3 regions of the Pseudoalteromonas sp. SG43-4 genome follow, and region 2 is predicted to be linked to each of the others. Evidence: predicted binding sites of a transcription regulator. Region 2 holds the regulator's gene; each other region holds the start of a gene.

Region 1 (6,968 bases), on a different contig from region 2:
AGCCTAATGTGCTAAAAATACTAAACGCAAAAAGCGCTATATAGCTTGTTTTTTTCATGAAAAATACTCAGTAGAGGTTATTGGTAAGGTAATTTTTAAATTCGATTAACGAAATTTGGTTATCTTGGTTTTTGTCCCATTTTACAAATGTGTTTAATAGTTGTGGTTGGGGATCAAGTTCGTCATGCGTTAAATAGCCACTTTTGTCGCTATCGAGGTGATCAAAGCGTTGCTTTACATCAAGTGCAGCGGCATCAAAGCTTAATAGCATTAAGATGCTTATAATAAGGGGAAGTATCTTCATGGTGTTCCTTCCAAAAGATGTATTTAAAGTTTGTGGCTAAAATAAAGTGAAAAGGAAAAAGCACTTGCCGTAATTTAACTCCCAACATTAAATCCTTTTACACACTCCCTCAGGGATTATGGCAAATGCTTTTAATTCCAGTTTACCTATAACAAGCTTAAGTAAAGCTTAATCAGTAATTACTCATTAAGGTTTAAAGCTTTCAAATTCTTTTTTTGAGACTTTTTCATCACCGTCTTCATCTAAGTCGGCAAACTGTCTCATTACTTCCTTGTCTTCCTTTGCTTCTGCAATTGATATTTGTCCGTCCATATCTTTATCTAAGTGGGCAAAACGCACATTTGTTGGCGATGCAATTACAGTGGCACTAATTGCTAAAAACATTAATGAAAAAGCGGCTATAAGTTGTTTCATAATCACGTTCCTTATTAAATGAGTTTATTGAATAAATTTTTTGAATTCATCTAGCGACAATTGCCCATCTTGATTAGTATCAATTTGAGAAAAATTCTCGTGTAACACAGCATCTTCACCTGCTTCGGCTTCACTTAATGTGCCGTTACTGTCTTTATCAAGTTCGTTAAAAGTCGCGTGAACGTCCATTGCGTGTGCATTAGCGCCTAAAAAGCCTAAAGCCAGTAATGATGAAATTACTAAAATGCGTTTGTTCATAATTATTTCCTTATTGATTAAAGTTATTACTCCTATTACAAAAATGGTGCCAATAATAATTGTTGTTATTTTTCAACTGGTTATTGTTTTAGCTTTAAGCCAGTGAGAAGTTTTTACTGGGTTTATTGTAATTTTTGTGCGCCTTTTGCAACACTATTTAGCGGGGTTAAAAGGGAGTTTATTAAAATCAACGAGTTACGTTGTCTCTATTTGGCGACACATTGTTTTGTAGTGCTGGCTGTTAATCGTATTAAATATAATTGCTGGTTCAGCTAGTGTATAAGGTAAGCACTTAATAATAGAACGCTTAACTTAAAAGGACTAAACGAAATGCCAGCAACCATAGCTAAAAAATACCAAGCAATGCTTAACTGGCGGCCTAATTTAATTGGGCAATTTGCAATGAGTATGCTGCTTTCGTTACTGCCGCTTTCTATAGTGGTGATCGTATTTTTAAATGCGCTTAATAAGCAATTAGCGGTTACTCAAAGTATTGTGAGTAGCAACTACCAAGTTACCAAATCGTTTAACACTTTAAAGCAAGAACTCAACAGCCTTGAACGCGCCACTAGACAAAACTGGGTATTAAAAAGTGAATCGCTCGACAAACTCATTGTTGATAAATGGCAATCATCCCTGCAAAGCATTGATGAACTCAAATTTGTAAACACGAATAAAGAGTATATCAACCAATGGCAACGCTTATATACCACCTTACAAACCGCGCATGTAAAACTCGTTGAGCAAAAACAACAACAAGCTGAGCTATTTGTGCCAGTGAGCGATTTAATTGCTGAACTTACTTTATGGTTACGTGATAAAAACGAAGCGCAAATTACCAATAACCAAAATGAGCTTACAAGCCTGCAAGCGTCATTTATAAACTGGCTGGTGGCACTTATCCCACTGACTTTAATTGTTGGGGGAGGTTTTTTATGGCGCATAAGTGGGCGGCTAAAAGGGTTAACTACGGTTATTGATAAGCTTGGACAGGGGCATTGGCAGCAAAAAATATCTGTGAAAGGTTCAGCTGAGCTTGTTGAGCTAGGAGAAAAGCTCCAATGGGTACAAGAACAGCTTCATATGCTTGAGCAGCAAAAAGATACTTTTTTACGCCATGTAACTCATGAGCTAAAAACGCCGCTTGCTTCAATGGTTGAAGGCACTGACTTATTAACTGATGAAATAGTAGGCCCAATTACTGCTGAGCAAAAAGCGGTGCTTGAGCTCATTAGCCAATCTATGGTGCGCCTTCGCACAATGATTGACAGTTTGCTGAGTTATAATGCTATTCGCACCAGTAAAGATAGCCTAAGCGAAGTTGAATTTAGTCTTCTTATTAATAAAATTAATAGCCATTTTGAGCATCGCTTAACTGCGCGTCAGCAAGCTCTGCAGTGGCAAAATACTTTACCTAACAAACCGCTTGCTTTACCTAGTGAGCTTATTGAGATGATTTTAATTCAGCTTATTTCAAATGGCTTAAAATTTTCAGAAGATAAGCAAAGCGTTACTATTAATTTAGCGCTTGAGCAAAACCAGCTTTGTATCGTTGTACTTGATAAAGGCTGCGGTATTAAAGAGCAAGAAAAAACTCAAATTTTCAGCGCATTTTATCAAGGTAAACACAGTAAAAATGTTACGCTGCAAGGCAGTGGACTGGGTTTAACTATTGTAAAAGAGTCTGTTGAACAGCTAAGAGGTACACTTAGTGTTGAGCATAACGAGCCACATGGTTGCCGGTTTTCAATTAAAATTCCCATAACAAAAAATCTAGGAGTTAATTAACATGCGCTTGCGTTTAATCGCTATTTTATGTGTGCTCAGTAGCAGCATGGTTATATCAGGTTGTGAAATTAATAATGGGCAAGAAGAGCGTGCGTCAATTACACCTGCACCTGTGGTCGATACAAAAAAAGCGAACGACAAAAACAGTAAGCCTAGTCCAAAGCCTAGACCAAAAATTGAGCCAAGCTATCCTCCTGCAGAGCAGGTTATTGCATGGCATGCTAATCAGTGTGGTGGATTCAAATTGGTACCTAGCAAAGATGTTTTTACAGGCGAAAACGAGCTTAAACGCTTTTTTAAGTTCATGTGCTTAAACATAAATGATGATCCAAATACGGTAATGACTAAGTTGTTAAAGCTCGATCTTGCTTACTTTTGGCCTGATGACATAAAGCAATATTTATGGCTTCAAAAGCAGCAAGTAACTATGCAAATAAATGCTAAAAAAGAGCAGCAAGCACTTAATAATAAAATGCAAGAAACCCTCTCATCGTTAGCAACGATTGAGCAGCAACTTTTACTACGAGAAGAAACGAAGGAGCAGTAACGATGGCCGCAACTAAAGTACAAGGTGCAAAAGTATTACTCGTAGACGACGACGCTAGCTTATTAAAACTGCTCGCTATTCGTATTGGATCAAAAGGATACGAAGTGACAACCTGCGAAAGCGGCTTAACCGCACTACAAATACTTAAAAGCCAAGTGTTTGACGCCGTAATAACCGACTTACGCATGGATGAAATGGATGGTATGGCACTGCATCGTCAGCTGCAAAGCCGCTACCCTGCATTACCTGTCATTATGATGACAGCGCACGGCTCAATTCCTGATGCAGTAGAGGCAACTAAGCAGGGCATTTTTGCATTCATAACTAAACCAGTGGATAAAGATGAGCTATTTGACAGCCTTGCAAAAGCGATAGAAATTCATGGTGTTAACGCCGATGAAGCTGCACCTAAAAGTAATATAGTTACGCGCAGTGGTGCAATGCTGCACTTGTTAGAGCAAGTAAAACTACTTGGGCCAACGCAAGTTAATGTACTTATTTCGGGGGCTAGTGGTACTGGTAAAGAATTACTCGCACAGGCGATTCACCAGCATAGCCATGTAAGCGGTGGCCCTTTTGTTGCAATTAACTGCGGCGCTGTACCAGGGGAGCTTTTAGAGTCCGAATTATTTGGTCATAAAAAAGGCTCGTTTACGGGTGCAATTAAAGATCACCAAGGTTTGTTTCAACAAGCACAGGGTGGCACGTTATTTTTAGACGAAATAGGCGATATGCCGCTTAACTTGCAGGTTAAGTTACTGCGCGTATTACAAGAAAAAACAATTCGCCCGGTGGGTTTTCAAGAAGAAATAGCAATTGATGTACGTATTGTATCGGCAACACATAAAAATCTTCCTGAAGCTATTTTAAGCCAGCAATTTAGAGAAGATTTATACTATCGCTTAAACGTAGTTAATTTAAAATTACCGCCACTGTGTGAGCGCCGCGAAGATATAAGCTTATTGGCACAGCACTTTAGTGCAAGCATTGCTAAGCGCATGAACCAAACTGAAAAACACTTTGCAAGCGATGCTATGCATGCGCTTGTACGTTACGACTGGCCAGGTAATATCCGCCAATTACAAAACGTAGTAGAGCAGGTTGTAGCATTAACGCCAAGCGATGTTATTTCAGAGCATTTAGTGTTAGCTGCTCTAAATAGTAACGAAACAAACGTAGAACCATTATCACTAAACGACGCTAAAAAAGAGTTTGAGCGCGACTATGTAATTAACACTTTAAAAATGGCAGGTGGTAACGTAGCTGAAGGCGCTAAGCTTGCCAAGCGCAATCGCTCAGATTTTTATAAGTTGATTAAAAAGCACAATATTGATGTTGATAATTTAGGTTAAGGAAAAGCATGCAGTTATTTATGGTGTATTTAGGTGGCCGGATTCAAGGTTGCCACATTGAAATGCATGATATTCGTTTTGTAGTAGGGGAGAATATAGAGCAAACCTACTCAAAGTTAAAAAGCCAATGGGTAGGCGACAGAAGTAGTGTTCACATGGATAGCTACATGGCAATTAATCATATTGATGGCTTTAAAGTAGAAGTTGTTGATAGCTATGTGGAGCAAAATAAACAACTCTATTTTGTAAATTTAGGCGCTTACAGAAGTGATTCCATGGCTGAGCAACATGACTTTGCACTGTATGTTGCAAGCAGTAGCCATGAAGCTAAAGAGCGCGCTAAAAACGATTTGCTCGCAGGGCTTAGTCATATTCATAAAGATGATTTACATGATGTGGACGATTGCTTTGCCATTGATTTACTCGACAGCCAGCTAAACATTAAGCTCACGCCCAGCGGTATATCGCAGCCGATAAAGCCAGACTGGTTTGGCTATCACATACTTTAAATTATAATAAGTAGCTAAAACAGAGTAGGATTAAGAGTCCTGCTCGTTTTGTTCATCCTTTTCGCTTTTAGCCGCCATTTTAAACGCCACAATAACCAACCCAAACATAGCAAACGGCAGTGCTGCCAACATGTATTCAACCACATTACTGTCTTGAAAATTTGCTTGTAGTAAAAAGTGACCTGCCACACACATCAAAATAACCACTAATAAAATGGGTAGTAACATGAGTTCTTTTTTTGATGAATGGTTTTTCATTAATTATGAGGCTATAGCTAAAAATAATGCGCCATTGTAATGAGCTTACTTAAGCTTGGCAAATACCGCAGAATTTTTTAATTAATGATATGATTAGCGTCAAACAATTGGGCAAGTGTTATTGGGAATAAAGTGAAAAGTAACTTAAAACAAGTTTACCTCGTTGGCGGTGCAGTGCGCGACAAACTGCTAAATATAAAATCAAAAGATAACGACTATGTAGTGATTGGGGAAACACCAAAAACGATGGAATCGCTTGGTTTTGTGCCAATAGGTAGTGACTTTCCGGTTTACTTACACCCAAAAACAAAAGAAGAATACGCACTAGGACGCACAGAGCGTAAAAGTGGCAAAGGCTATACTGGCTTTGTGGTTGATGCCAGCCCAACCGTTACTCTAGAAGAAGATTTAGCAAGGCGCGATTTAACCATAAATTCAATGGCGCTTGATGAACACGGTAATATTATTGACCCGTTTAATGGCCAAACTGACTTACAAAATAAAGCACTGCGCCACACCACTGAGGCATTTGTAGAAGACCCTGTTCGAGTACTGCGTATTGCCCGTTTTTTAGCGCGCTATGGCAGCGATTGGCGTATTCACCCAAGTACCTATGCATTAATGCGCGAGCTTAAAAATAAAGGTGAGCTCAATCATTTAGTACCTGAGCGCGTGTGGCTTGAAACTGAAAAAGCACTGGGTGAAAAGCACCCTGAGCTTTATTTTGAAGCACTGCAAGGTTTAGGTATTTTTCCAGAACTTGAGCGCATGGTTAATGTACCGCAACCGGCAAACCATCATCCTGAAGGGGATGTATTTGTGCATACTATGTTGGTACTTAGGCGTGCAGCCGATTTAAATTTTAACTTAGAAGCACGTTTTGCTGCACTTACCCATGATTTTGGAAAAGCGCTTAGTTTTAAAAAGTATGGAAACCTACGTGGGCACGAACGCGAAGGTGTTGCAGTTATTGAGGCGTTTTGTGAGCGCTTAAAAGTGCCAAACCGTTTTCGCGATGTTGGTGTACTCACCAGTGATAATCACACCCTTTGCCACACGATTGATCAGTTAAGGCCGCAAACCATTCACAAGCTAATAGTGACTAACCTAAATGCGTTGGTACACCCAGAACGTTTTATAGCATTTACCCAAGCATGCCAATGCGATGCACAAGGGCGTGGTGAAACACTGGTCGATAAGCCATACCCGCAAGCAACTAAACTGCGAGCAATTCATACTGAACTGCAAAAAATGGATAAGAAACAAGTAGTGCAAGATGCACTTAAAAATGGCAAAAAAGGCCCTGAAATAGGCGAAGAAGTAAAACTTGCAGAAATAAACTGCATTAAAGCATTTTTAGAACATGAGAAGCCCCAAGCGTAATAAAATTAGACTAAGTAGTGCGATACGCCTTGGTTTTTAGTCGCGTCGTGCTTTCTTAGCTCTTTGTAATTGGTGTTTTTTGGTTTTACCTCTTCAGACTTGGGCTTTTTAGAGGGCCTGTATAAGTCAAAAATAAAGTCTAGTTCTTCACGCTC
Region 2 (6,968 bases):
TGATTGTAGGGCTTGTTCCTAGCGACAAAGGTAAAATATCTATTGATGATAACGATATTACTCTTTTACCTATGCATAGTCGTGCTAGATTAGGCATAGGCTACTTACCACAAGAGTCATCGATTTTTAGAAAGCTGACTGTTTATCAAAACTTAATGGCCATTTTAGAAACGCGCAAGGAACTAAATAAACAAGCCAGAGAAGACACGCTCAATAACTTATTAGATGAATTTAGCATACAACACATTCGTGATAGCCAAGGTATGGCATTATCGGGGGGAGAACGTCGTCGTGTAGAAATAGCACGAGCGCTGGCAGCAGATCCTAAATTTATATTACTGGATGAACCGTTTGCCGGTGTTGACCCTATTTCGGTATTAGATATAAAGAAAATAATAGAACATCTTAAAAATCGTGGGATTGGTGTATTAATTACCGACCATAACGTAAGAGAGACCCTTGATGTTTGTGAAAAAGCCTACATTGTTTCTCATGGGGAGCTGATTGCATCAGGTACTCCAGAACACGTATTAAATGATAAAACAGTACGCGATGTTTACTTAGGCGAGCAATTTAGGCTGTAACATTTACGCCATGTCTTTAAGCATCTGCTAGTATTAATTATAACAACATAAAAGGATTGTTAGAGATACATGAGGCAATCACTACAGCTGCGCATGGGCCAGCAACTTACAATGACTCCACAGTTGCAACAAGCTATTCGTTTGTTGCAACTCAGTACATTGGATCTCCAGCAAGAAATACAAGAAGCTCTCGACAGTAATCCACTATTAGAGGTTGAAGAGGCAGACTATTCCGAAGACGCTGCTGGTAAAAACGAGCAAAAAGCTGATACCGATGACATAACTGTTAGCGCATCTGCTGATGATGCTCCGAGCGAATACGAACAAGATACTGGTGAAGCACTTGCAAAAGACACGCTAAGTGACGACATGGCTATGGATGTCAGTTGGGATGAGTACATGAGTGCAGCTCCTGCAGCCTCATCAGGTCCAATGCCTGAAGACGAATCAATATACCAAGGCGCCTCTACTGAAACGCTCCATGAGTATTTAATGTGGCAATTACAACTAACGCCATTTAGCCCTACAGACGAAGCTATTGCTATTGCTATTGTAGAAGCTGTCGATGATTCAGGTATTTTAACACTAAGCTGCGAAGAGATTTTAGAAAGCTTTAATCAAGAAAACGAAGATGATAACGAAGTCGAACTTGATGAAATTGAAGCGGTATTAAAACGCATCCAACTGTTTGATCCTGTTGGTATTGCTGCACGTAGTTTACAAGAGTGTTTGTGTATTCAGCTTAATCAATTTGATAAAGAAACACCTTATATTAATGAAACGAAAATGATTTTAACCGAGCATATTGATCTATTAGCAGCTCGCGACTATCGTACATTAATGAAAAAAACTAAGCTCAAAGAAGAAGAGCTTAAAGAAGTAATGACACTAATACATACTCTCAACCCAAAACCTGCAGATACTATTGTAAGGGAAGAATCTGAGTATGTTATTCCTGATGTGTCAGTTAAAAAAATTAAAGGCCGCTGGGTTGTCGAATTAAACCCAGATAGCATGCCTAAAATTCGTGTTAATAGCCAATACGCGGCAATGTCTCGCACTGTAAAATCAAGTGGCGACAGCCAGTTTATTCGCTCACATTTACAAGAAGCTAAATGGTTTATTAAAAGCTTAGAAAGTAGAAACGACACGCTATTAAAAGTTACTAATTGTATTGTTAAGCAACAACAAGGCTTTTTTGAACATGGCCCTGAAGCCATGAAACCAATGGTTTTAAATGATGTTGCTGAAATGGTAGAAATGCACGAATCGACAATTTCTCGCGTAACTACTCAAAAGTACATGCATACACCCCGTGGTATATTTGAGCTTAAATATTTTTTCTCAAGCCATGTAAGTACTGAAAACGGTGGTGAATGTTCATCTACAGCAATACGTGCGCTTATCCGAAAATTAATCGCAGCAGAAAACTCAGCAAAACCATTGAGTGATAGCAAAATAGCGGATATATTGGCTGAGCAAGGAATTAAAGTAGCGAGACGTACAATCGCAAAATACCGCGAATCTCTTGCTATTCCACCGTCAAATCAGCGTAAAAGTCTGATTTAAGACGCTAAACTAAGAGGGTAATGCTTATGCAACTAAACTTAACTGGTCGTCACGTAGAATTAACCGATTCACTAAGAGACTATATTAATACTAAATTTGCGAAGCTTGAAAGACACTCTGATCATATTAATAATGTTCATGTCATTCTCGATGTAGAAAAATTAAATCAAAAAGCAGAAGCCACAATACACGTAAGCGGTGCTGAGCTATTTGCCTCTACAGAACATCAAGATATGTATGCCGCTATTGACTCGTTGATCGACAAGCTCGATCGCCAAGTAATCAAACACAAAGAGAAGCTTGCTCGACACTAATATGATGAAATTAAGTTCACTTATATGCCAGGACTGCAGCAAAGCTGCGGTCCTTTTTAATAGCAAAAAAAGAATTTTAGAGTTCATTAGCGAACTTGCTCACGACAAACTTCCGTATTTACCGCAACAAGATATTCTTAATGCTTTAATGAGCAGAGAGAAATTAGGTAGTACAGGTATAGGACGTGGCATTGCTATTCCTCATGGAAGAATGAGCGGTGCAGAAGAGCCTTTGGCTTTAGTGCTCGTTAGCGAAACTCCAATAAACTTTGATGCAATCGATAATCGCCCTGTTGATATTTTTGTCGCACTCATCGTACCAGATGGCGATAACCAGCAGCACTTAAAGACTCTAGCAACCATTGCTGATAAACTAAACAACAAAGATTTTTGTAAACAGTTACGCAGTGCAAAATCTGATACTGAGCTTTACCAAGTTATTGTCGATCAATCATAGTTTTATAAAGGGTGTTAAATGGAGTTAATTATCATAAGCGGCCGTTCCGGTTCTGGAAAGTCGGTTGCTTTGCGCGTTGTAGAAGATTTAGGTTATTATTGCGTAGATAATATTCCAGTAAACCTACTACCTTCATTAGTTCGCAGTGTGTCTGATAGCTACGATAAAATTGCTGTTAGCATAGATGTGCGCAACATCCCTAAAGAACAAGATGAATTTAACGATATTCTTGAATACTTACCAGGCTTTGCAAACCCTACGTTATTTTATTTAGATAGTGACGATCAGACATTGATCAAACGCTTTTCTGAAACACGCAGATTACACCCACTATCAATAGACTCGTTGCCTCTTGATTTAGCCATCAAAAAAGAAAAAGAATTACTTGATGTATTAACCACTCGCGCCGACTTTATGATAGATACGACTGATTTAAGTGTTCATCAACTCGCTGAATCTATTCGTGAAAAGATTTTAGGTAAAAAAGATAAGCAACTGATTGTCACATTTGAATCATTTGGTTTTAAACACGGTATACCAAAAGAAGCAGACTACGTATTTGATGCACGCTTTTTACCAAATCCACACTGGGAACCAGAGTTGAAGCCTTTAAATGGGTTAGATCAACCGGTTAAAGACTATTTAGCTAATCACAGCATAGTGCAAAAATTCACATGGCAAATTCAAACATTTGTACAAACGTGGTTACCGCATTTAGAACGAAATAACCGCAGTTATTTAACCATTGCTATTGGGTGTACAGGTGGGCAACATCGCTCTGTGTATTTAGCGCAAACTATCGGTGAAAGTTTTGCAATGACACATCCCAATGTAAAAATTCGCCATCGCGAACAAGAAAAATAATATAGCTGAATAATCACCTGTTCAGCTTAGGTAGAGTAAGTTATGCATTGTGAAGATACCTTTTTAATAAAAAACAAATTAGGCTTACACGCCAGAGCAGCTACTGTGCTTGCGCAATTAGCAGTACAATTTGATGCTACAATCACATTATTCCAAGATGACAAAGAAGCAGCAGGCGATAGCGTACTTGCATTAATGTTACTTGAAAGTAGCCAAGGAAAAGAAGTTAAAGTTGTTTGTAAAGGCCCTGATTCTGAGCAAGCTTTACACGCTGTTGGAGAATTAATAGCACAACGCTTTAATGAACAAGAATAATCTGTTTTATAAAAACAATATTCGCATTACTAGTGCTTCAATTAAAACAGATATATAAAATAAATAGGTTAGTAACGCCAGTTAACTCACCTCCCCCCATAAAGTAATATAACAATTTATAAAGGACGCCAATGCCAGAAGCTTTTGAACAAGATTATCCACTACAGCAACTAAAGCAGGTGACGAAGTCACTCAATAGTGGTCAATTTGTTCAAGTTAGGCGCATGCTCGCAAAAACGGCTCCTTGTGATACCGCATTATTATTAGAATCATCACCGCATAAAATTCGCCGACTGCTTTGGCAATTGGTCGATCCTGATGTGCAGGGTGATGTTCTTGAAGAATTATCTGAAGATGTTCGTTTAGGCATTATTGCCCAAATGGAACCTAAGCACATTGCCGCCGCAACTGAAGACATGGGCCACGATGACTTAGGTGAAGTATTACGTAGCCTGCCAGATACCGTCTATAAAGACGTTGTTAGCGCGATGGACATTCAAGACCGTGAACGTGCCACGCAAGCACTGTCATATCAAGAGCGTTCAGCAGGTGCGCTAATGAACACCGATACGGTGACCATTCGCCCTGATGTAACACTCGATGTTGTACTTCGTTATATTAGACTGCGTGGTGAGTTACCAGAGGGTACAGATGATTTATATGTTGTTGATAAACATAACTGCTTTATAGGCGCTTTATCGCTGAGTACATTATTAACTAATCCGCCAGAAAAAATTGTCCGCGATTTAATGGATGAAGATTGTGAGTCTATCCCAATCTCAATGGATGAAAGTGAAGTAGCGCAATTATTTGAGCGTCATAATTGGATATCGGCCCCAGTGGTGGACGATAACGACCAACTCCTCGGTCGTGTTACTATCGATGACATCGTTGATGTAATCCGAGAAGATGCCGAGCATAGCTTATTAAGCCTAGCCGGTCTTGATGATGAAGAGGATACATTCGCGCCAGTACTAAAAAGCTCTAAAAAACGCTCAGTTTGGCTAGGAGTTAACTTACTAACCGCACTTGCAGCTGCTTTTGTAGCTAGCTTTTTTGAAGGCACTTTAGATGTGCTCCCTATTTTGGCTGTGCTTAACGGTATTGTCCCTTCTATGGGTGGTGTTGCTGGTAGCCAATCATTAACGCTTGTTATCCGTGGTATTGCAGTAGGTCATATTAACCAAACAAACCAACGTTTCTTGATGATGAAAGAACTGGCCATTGGCGCGCTAAACGGTATTTTGTGGTCACTATTAATTGCGGGTGTTATTGCGCTATGGCAGTGGGACTTTATGCTTGGTGGCGTACTCGCCTTCGCTATGTTTATGAACTTAGTGGTGGCAGGTGTTGCTGGTGCAAGTATTCCAATAATTCTTAAAAGAATGAATATAGACCCTGCTCTTGCAGGGAGTGTGGTGCTAACCACGGTGACTGATATTGTTGGTATATTCGCCTTTTTAGGTACTGCTACATGGTTGCTGATATAAATTAAACGCTTTAAATGTAAAAAACTACAGCAAAAATACTTAGGGTAAATCAGTAGCTATGGCAACGGATACCAAACATAAAAATGACATACCTAAAAAAACGCTAAAACAAAAAAGCGTATCCATATTAAAAAGTCTACTGGTATATGGCTCTATATTTTTCGTCATTTATACCGCCGTCAATTGGTGGCGGCAACCTGTCATGCCAGCAAATCCTCAATTACAATTAATCGACTATAAAGGGCAAAACATTAATTTAGCAGCAATGAGCCAAGATAAACCCACGCTTGTGTATTTTTGGGGAACTTGGTGTCCTATTTGTAGTATTACCTCCCCTGCCATAAACGAACTCGCAAACGAGAATAAATACCCTGTTGTGAGCATCGCGATAAAATCAGGCTCTGATCAAGAGCTGCATGATTATTTAAATGAGCAAGGCTACAGCTTCAGTACTGTTAACGATCAACACGGGGAGATATTTTCCGATTGGCAGGGACAAGTCACGCCATCTTATATAATCTTAAAAGATAATAAAATGACGCAAGGACTCACCGGCATTCAGCCGTTATGGTCACTTAAATTGCGTTTGTGGTTATCATCAATGCTTTAAAAAAAAGCTAAACTTAGCACAGGATATCTAAAGAGAGGGGGGCTCTAAAACCTCACTCTTTATCACCTACAATAATATAGATAATAAAGAGCAAAGCTGACTTAATTTACGTATACAAAAGCTAAAAAACGCGTACCGCAATTAGCCTTATCTATTAGCGAATAAAATTACTAACGTGTGCTTTGACGATTAGCGCCCACTTTTGGCTTAGTGTTTGCCTTTTTAAATTGGCTAAAACCAGTATGTCGCGTTAGTGCCGGACGCCCACCTTTTTTACCACCTTTACCTGATTTTTCATCGCGCCCTTCTTCTGGCACTAAACAGTTAGGCCCTTTACCAATTAAATTAGCTTTACCCATTTTACGTAGAGCTTCACGTATCATTGGCCAACCAGCTGCATCGTGGTAGCGTAAAATAGCTTTATGTAATCTACGTTGGCGTGCGCCTTTAGGTACAGGAACAACTTCTGAGTTGTTTTTTATATTACGCAAAGAGTTCATCTCTGTATGGTAAATAGTCGTCGCATTAGCCATAGGTGATGGGTAAAAATTTTGTACCTGATCAAGCTTAAAGTCGTTTGATTTAAGCCATAAAGCCATGTTTACCATGTCTTCATCTTTTGTACCTGGGTGAGCAGATATAAAGTAAGGAATTAAATACTGCTTTTTACCAGCTTCTTTAGAGTACTTATCAAATAGTTCTTTAAATTGATCGTACGCTCCCATACCTGGTTTCATCATTTTTGATAATGGACCATCCTCTGTA
Region 3 (6,968 bases), on a different contig from region 2:
CATTTTAAAAAGCGGTGAAATAACAACGCTGTTTCAGCCTATTTTTGATATTAGTAATCAAGTTATTTTAGGTTACGAAGCACTTAGTCGAGGACCTAAAAATAGCCCGTTAGAAATGCCTAATACGTTATTTAAAGTTGCCCATGAGGAATGTTTAATTTCGGAGCTTGAATTACTATGTCGCTCTAAAGCGATTGAAAACTTTGTAAGGCTTAACCTACAAGGTAAATTATTTTTAAATGTAAGCCCTAAAACACTACTAGACCCTTGCCACCCTAAAGGGGAAACATTGCACCTAATAGAGCAATTTGGCTTAGCTGCTAACCGTGTAGTTATAGAGGTTACTGAGCAAGAAAAAGTAGATGATGGCTTCTTGTTATTAAAAACGATAGCCCATTATCGAGAGCTCGGTTTTACTATAGCAATAGATGATTTAGGCGCTGGGTATTCAGGGTTAAAGCAATGGTCTGAACTATGCCCTGATTTTGTAAAAATTGACCGCTATTTTATTGATCATTGTGATGAAAGCGAAGTTAAAAAAGAGTTTTTGAAATCTATTACTATTTTGGCCAGAGCTACTAATACTCAGGTTATTGCCGAAGGCATCGAACGTCCAGAAGAGCTTACATTTGTAGAAAACTTAGGCATTAGTAATGTACAAGGGTTTTTACTCGAAAAGCCAAGCATAAAGCCAAGTGAAGATTTCAGCTCAGAGCAACTAAAAGCTCTTTCATTTACGCAATCAAACACATTGTTTGATCAATCTATGGCCATAGGTCGCTTATCGGTTACGCAACCTGCAATAAGCAGCGACACTCGCTGTAAAGATGCGCATAAGCTCTTTGAGCAAGATAAATCACTCATAAGCATTGCAGTGTTAAATACTGAAAACCAGCCAGTAGGGTTACTTCACAGAGATCAATTAACAGAAGTTTTTGCAGCGCCCTATGGGCATGCTCTTTACGATAAACGCCCCGTTACTGCACTGATGGATAAGCAGCCCTTAGTCGTTGACGAAAACCAATTACTCGATACCGTAAGTAAACAAATAACTGAGCAAGACTTTGATATACGCCGCCATATAGTGATAACCAGAGAAAACGCTTATTTAGGTTTAGCGCCGCTTCGCGATATTTTAAAACACATAACCGAAGAAAAAATACGCCATGCACAACACGCTAATCCACTGACTATGCTCCCTGGTAATGTGGCAATTAATGAAGCTATAGAGCAGCGATTAAAAGGTAGTAATCCGTTTTCACTCGCGTATATAGACTTAAATCATTTTAAGCAATTTAATGACTTATACGGCTACGCTAGCGGCGACAGTGTAATTAAACTATTAGCTGATGTAACAGTGCAAGCGTGTAAAAATAGTGCTAACTTTGTAGGACATATAGGTGGCGATGACTTTATGGTGGTGTTTGATCAGCACAACGCGGTTGATATATGTAATACCATTATTGAGCAATTTCAACTCCAGTCTCGTATATTTTTTACACCTGAGCACATAAAGAGCGAAGGGTATTGGGCCACAAATCGTGAAGGAGAAAAGCAATTTGTGCCGCTACTAACGTTATCGATTGGCTTAGTTGAGCCTGATTTACAACAATGTAAAAACAGTCACCAAGTTGCAGCACTCGCAACTGATGCTAAAAAAGAAGCCAAACGTTATCGCCATAGTTATTTGTTTATTTGCAAACGTAAAGGGCCTGCGCCCGCAGTGGTGCGCCTAGCAAGCAATAAGCAGGTAATTTAAATAAAAATAGGTAATTATTATGTTGCCAATAAAAATCTCGACCAGTGTACTTGGTCTGCTTGCAAGTTTTGCACTTATGGCGCAAGAGCAAATAATTAATGTAGCCCAAAAGCAAGATACTCAAAACGCACGAGAAGAGTACTTAAGTGAGCTACTGGTACGTGCACTTGAGAGTGTTAACTATCCTGGGGTTATTAGGATGACTCCCATATCAGATCAGCAAAAACGTAAGCTCATAAACCTAAATGATAACGAACTAGATATGTATTGGAGTATGAGTAGTCCAGAGCGAGAGGCACTTGCTTTAGCTATTAAAATACCACTATTTAAAGGTTATATAGGAAAGCGGGCTTTACTCACTAATAAACAAAACGTAGCACGCTTTAAAGACGTAAAAACCCTAGAGCAGCTAGGAGAGTTTTCAGCAGTGCAGGGTCACAACTGGCCAGATACAAGAATAATGTCCTATAACGGCTTACGTGTAAGGCCGCTTACCAATTACCAAGCCATGTTCACTTTAACGAGCCGTGGGCGAATAGATTACTTTCCTCGCTCGTTTATTGAGGTTAATTCTGAGCTTATTGAAAACAAACAAAGTAACTTAGTCGTTGTGCCTGATTTATATATAAGCTACCCAACGGGTATTTATTATTTTGTGACTAAGAGTAAACCCGAATTGGCAAAGGCAGTAGAGGAGGGCTTAATATTAATGCAGACAAACGGCGAGTTTGATGCATTATTTAATGAATACTTCGCAAAGGATTTAAATACACTACCTTATACAAAAGGTAAAACAATAGAGATTAAGCTCGATAACCCTTATTTTTAGGCACAAAAAAAGGAGCCTAGGCTCCTTTTTAGTATGCTATTAATAGCATTTAATTAGCGAAGTAACGACTCAGTTAATACTGGACGAATTTCGCGGATAATTGCTTGAGTCAGTTTTGGTGAACCACAGATAATATTGCCGCTGTGGTTATAGTTATTACCACCGGCGAAATCTACAACCATACCGCCCGCTTCTTTAACCATTAGTTCGCCCGCAGCAGAGTTCCAAGGTTTTAAACCAATTTCAAAAAATCCATCAACACGGCCAGCTGCAACGTATGCCATATCTAAAGCAGAACAACCTGCACGGCGAATATCAGCAGTGTGTACAAACAATGCTTTAAACGCTTCAGTGTATGCATCCATGTGGTTTTTGTTTTTGAAAGGGAAACCAGTAGCAAGTACAGTGCCTGCAAGAACCGTAGTTTTGCTAACGCGTAGACGTTTACTGTTTAACTGAGTGCCTTGACCGCGAGATGCAGTGAAAAGCTCACCACGAATTGGATCATAAATAACAGCTTGGTCTAAACGACCTTTAACTTTAAGTGCGATAGAAACCGCGTAATGAGGGATACCTTTGATGAAGTTAGTTGTTCCATCGATAGGATCTACAATCCATTGGTAATCATCATCCTTGCCTTTATGCTCACCTAGTTCTTCACCAACAATTGAGTGAGTAGGGTAAGACTGTAAAATAGTGTCACGAATTACGGCTTCGGCTTCTTTATCAATGTTAGTTACTAAGTCGTTAGCGCCTTTTTGTTGCACTTCAACTTTTGATAAATCTTCACTTGCGCGAAGTAAAATTTTGCCTGCGTTGCGCGCAGCGCGAACCGCAATGTTTAACATTGGATGCATGGTATTACCTTTGGGTTGTAAAAGAACGTTTATATATTTCAGCCGGCGTATTTTAGCGACTTTTGCCATAAAGTAAACAATAAACCCCAAATACTTGTGTTTGTTTTTTATACAAGATTGAAAAGTTTATATATTTTTAAAAAATAATTATCTGCATTTAAATAAATTAATTTTAAATAACACTTTACCTAAAGTTAACTTGAGGTTTTATCGTGCTCCTAACTTAACTGATAGGATAACATTATGTATTTAGAGCACGTAAACTTAGTCGCGAGTGATATAGATAGTATGCTTACATTTTATCGCGCTGTATTTCCACATTGGTCGATTAGAAGTGAGGGCAGAGGCGATTGGCATGGAAAACCAAGACGCTGGGTACACTTTGGAGATGACACGCATTACATTGCGATAAGCAGTCATGGTGAAGGTGAAAACAGAAACTTATCGGGCCATCAAATTGGTTTTGCACACTTTGCTTATGTAACTAATAATTTAAGCGCAGTAGTAATGCGCTTAAATAAAGCGGGTTTTACTCTAAGCAAGCAAGGTAGCGAGAATCCTTTCAGAAAGAATGTCTACTTTATTGATCCTGCAGGGTTTGAAGTTGAGTTTGTAGAGTATTTAAGTGATATACCAAGCGAGCGAAATAACGATTTATAATAAAATACTAAGCAGCACGCTAAAGTGCTGCTACTCAATTATAGTGAGCGGTTATTATTACCCGTGCCAAACTGGGTTTTTAGCTCATTTGCAAAGCTCATAAATTTTTCTTTAATTGTGCGCTTTATTTTCACTTCAACCGAGCCCATTACTGCCTTTCCTTCAATATGAATTGTAGGGCCTTGGCGTTTGTTAAGCGACACAGATTTATTTTCAAGGCTACTTAAAATACAAAACATTTTAGACACTACATTGACATGCTCTGGTACGTAAATTTCATCGCTACCAAAAATACAGTTAACGTAAATAGTTACATTTTGATGCGCAAAAATAGCATCGGTAAAATCAAGCACCACCGATCCCATAAAGTTACTCAAATATATATTTTTTGGTACAACCCACTGACCACTTCGCTCGTTAGATCCTAAAATACTGCGTAATGTAAAATCATCATCACTGTTTTGCTGTGCACTATAATGTGGTGTAAATTGCGATTGTTTTTCTGCTTTATATTGCTGATCGGTATTAAGTGTTAAGTCTTCTACTAAGGCTAGCAGTGCTTCGTTATTAGGTGCATCCATCGCATTATCTAAACGTCTTTCAAATGCATCAACAGAAATAACACCATGACTGTAATTATAAATTAATTGATCAATCACTTGTTCGCGTACTTGCTCTATTGGGCGGTCTTCAACTTTTACAGACATGAGTTATTCCTTATTATATTTACTATTGATACTGCTCTTGTAGTTAGGCTGCAAACCGCGTACCAAATATAATTTCATTAATTATCAATTGGTTATTTTTTAACGGTGTTTTTTGTTTTGTTATATTAACGATAGATTAACCAAAAGAGCAATTATCTAGCTATTTTCACTATTTGAGAAAGTTTTACCGAGTAGCCTGTAAATAGTTACACAAACATAGATAAGGTTTTATCTTTTAATTAATTCAAGTCTTTGAATTTTAAGTATAAATAAAGTTGGCCTGAAGCTCGCATTAGTTAAAGTGTCTTTAATCAAAAGGAGAAAGATTATGAAAACATTTAACAAATCTATTATCGCAGCTCTAGTTCTTGGTACTACGGCTATGGGTGCCCAAGCAAACAGCTGGGAAAACGAAAGTAAAGATGCTTGGATTGATGGTAAGGCAGAAACCGTTCTACTTATGAACACTAATCTAAACAACTTTGACATTAACACTGATGTAAAAAATGGCAAGGTAGTACTTACAGGTAAAGTTAATAGCGAACTCGATAAAGAGCTAGCAGAAGAACTTGTACTTAGCCTAGATGGTGTAACTGATGTTGATAACAGCCTTACTGTTGTTAAAAGCATGGACACCGAAGATAAAAACAACGACATGATGGACGATGATGATAACGACCTAACGGACGCTAAAATCACCACTGTAATCACAACTCGCTTCCTGTTTGACTCAGAAGTAGGTGGTACAGACATTGATGTTGATACCGACAACGGTGTGGTAACTCTGAATGGCTCTGTAGAGTCTGAAGCTGAAAAGCAACTAGCAGTTAAAATTGCTAAAAATGCTGAAGATGTTCGCGACGTAGTTGATAAACTAGCTATTGTTGCTGAATAATACAGTGTAGTTAAGGCCCAGTAATGCTGGGCTTTAAGTCTTTTCAATGTTTAATTTAAATGGAGTTTGATCATGGATATTATTCGTATAATACTTTCGGTTTTATTACCGCCATTAGGTGTGTTTTTGCAAGTTGGCTTAGGTATGCATTTTTGGTTAAATATTCTATTAACACTGCTAGGTTATTTCCCAGGGTTAATACATGCAATCTACATTATTGCGAAAAAATAATGACAGATTATATATTGTGTAAGCCGACTACTGAGGTTTAGCTAAATACTTTAGTACCGATCGGCTCACAATATTAGTTTTTAGAGAGTTTTTAGAGAGTTTTTAGATTAAATCCAATTTTTAAAACTCTTCAACCCATTAATTCACTTCCTTAACTCACTCCCAATATTATTTTAAAACTATACTTATTGTTTACTAATAAGCTTTCCAGCTAACAGTCGCGCTCAGATTCTGATTTGATGCCATTTAGGAAATCTTCAACATTAGTGTGTTTATACATCCATAATATACAATCAAATACCTTATTATTTAGTGACAATATTACCTTCACTTCTAGTGTTATCATTAAACTAGGTTTTTAGGCATGTTGAGGTAGTTAATTGAATATTCGACTTATAATGTTAGGCGTTGTGTCATTCATTTTTTATTTTAGTTGGGCCTTCTGGGCAAATAGTGCGGCAGACATTGCTAAATCGGTCACTTTTCAAGCTGCATTAGTGCAAGGGTTGTATAGTGGATTTGTAACGCTGTTTTTTACCTTTATTTTAGAAAAGGTCGTCAACAAGTATAAGTTTAGTTATGTAACGCTTGCGTTCGTAACTCCAATTATTTGTATGTTTCATTCTAAAACACCACAAAACGTCGCAATACGACAAAGTTTTAATAATGCAATTAACTCTAGCGCCTCGTATTTAAGTAATAAAAAAATAGCAGGCGTACTTTTTGCGCCTATTATTCCGATTACTGTTCAATCGAGCTTAGTGATTATGGTGAATGTAGTTAATCAGACACCTAATCTGGCACTGACAGTAGCCCCAAGCATATTTTTTACAGCCTTGTATGCCTACACATATATGTTAGCTTTGCTTAAAAAGTAGAGGGTTAAATATAAAAGACTATATGGGATAGGTTTTGTTTATAATTTAATGCAGTGAATAGCACGGTAAATATCTTACATTTTATGTTTATGCCCACTTAAAAGATTACTATTTAAGCAGTTAGCTTGTTGATTGTTAAAATAAAGGTTTTT

Evidence for each region. The regulator sigma-54, encoded in region 2, starts transcription at its own class of promoters, with help from an activator protein. The targets are predictions, from matches to a motif close to GTTGGCACGNNNNTNGNNT.
Region 1: the regulator sigma-54 is predicted to act here: its motif matches at 1,012-1,030, upstream of H5160_RS10500 (EF-hand domain-containing protein).
Region 3: the regulator sigma-54 is predicted to act here: its motif matches at 5,087-5,105, upstream of H5160_RS05585 (BON domain-containing protein).

Annotation. Positions count from the first base shown of each region.
Region 1 covers NZ_JACJFB010000009.1:26,377-33,344, forward strand. The annotation lists gene H5160_RS10485 (calcium-binding protein) at 1-58, opposite strand, end outside; gene H5160_RS10490 (calcium dependent protein) at 68-304, opposite strand; gene H5160_RS10495 (hypothetical protein) at 491-718, opposite strand; gene H5160_RS10500 (EF-hand domain-containing protein) at 743-976, opposite strand; gene H5160_RS10505 (sensor histidine kinase KdpD) at 1,307-2,764, shown strand; gene H5160_RS10510 (hypothetical protein) at 2,766-3,311, shown strand; gene H5160_RS10515 (sigma 54-interacting transcriptional regulator) at 3,314-4,663, shown strand; gene H5160_RS10520 (DUF1543 domain-containing protein) at 4,672-5,172, shown strand; gene H5160_RS10525 (hypothetical protein) at 5,203-5,430, opposite strand; gene H5160_RS10530 (multifunctional CCA addition/repair protein) at 5,563-6,813, shown strand; gene H5160_RS10535 (hypothetical protein) at 6,819-6,968, opposite strand, start outside.
Region 2 covers NZ_JACJFB010000002.1:280,377-287,344, reverse strand. The annotation lists gene lptB (LPS export ABC transporter ATP-binding protein) at 1-584, shown strand, start outside; gene H5160_RS03305 (RNA polymerase factor sigma-54) at 654-2,153, shown strand; gene hpf (ribosome hibernation promoting factor) at 2,180-2,467, shown strand; gene ptsN (PTS IIA-like nitrogen regulatory protein PtsN) at 2,472-2,924, shown strand; gene rapZ (RNase adapter RapZ) at 2,943-3,788, shown strand; gene H5160_RS03285 (HPr family phosphocarrier protein) at 3,831-4,103, shown strand; gene mgtE (magnesium transporter) at 4,235-5,593, shown strand; gene H5160_RS03275 (protein disulfide oxidoreductase) at 5,796-6,203, shown strand; gene H5160_RS03270 (YgiQ family radical SAM protein) at 6,374-6,968, opposite strand, start outside.
Region 3 covers NZ_JACJFB010000004.1:99,277-106,244, forward strand. The annotation lists gene H5160_RS05560 (GGDEF domain-containing protein) at 1-1,759, shown strand, start outside; gene H5160_RS05565 (ABC transporter substrate-binding protein) at 1,779-2,588, shown strand; gene suhB (inositol-1-monophosphatase) at 2,642-3,445, opposite strand; gene H5160_RS05575 (VOC family protein) at 3,689-4,105, shown strand; gene H5160_RS05580 (LiaF domain-containing protein) at 4,144-4,812, opposite strand; gene H5160_RS05585 (BON domain-containing protein) at 5,141-5,707, shown strand; gene H5160_RS05590 (YqaE/Pmp3 family membrane protein) at 5,780-5,938, shown strand; gene H5160_RS05595 (hypothetical protein) at 6,319-6,816, shown strand.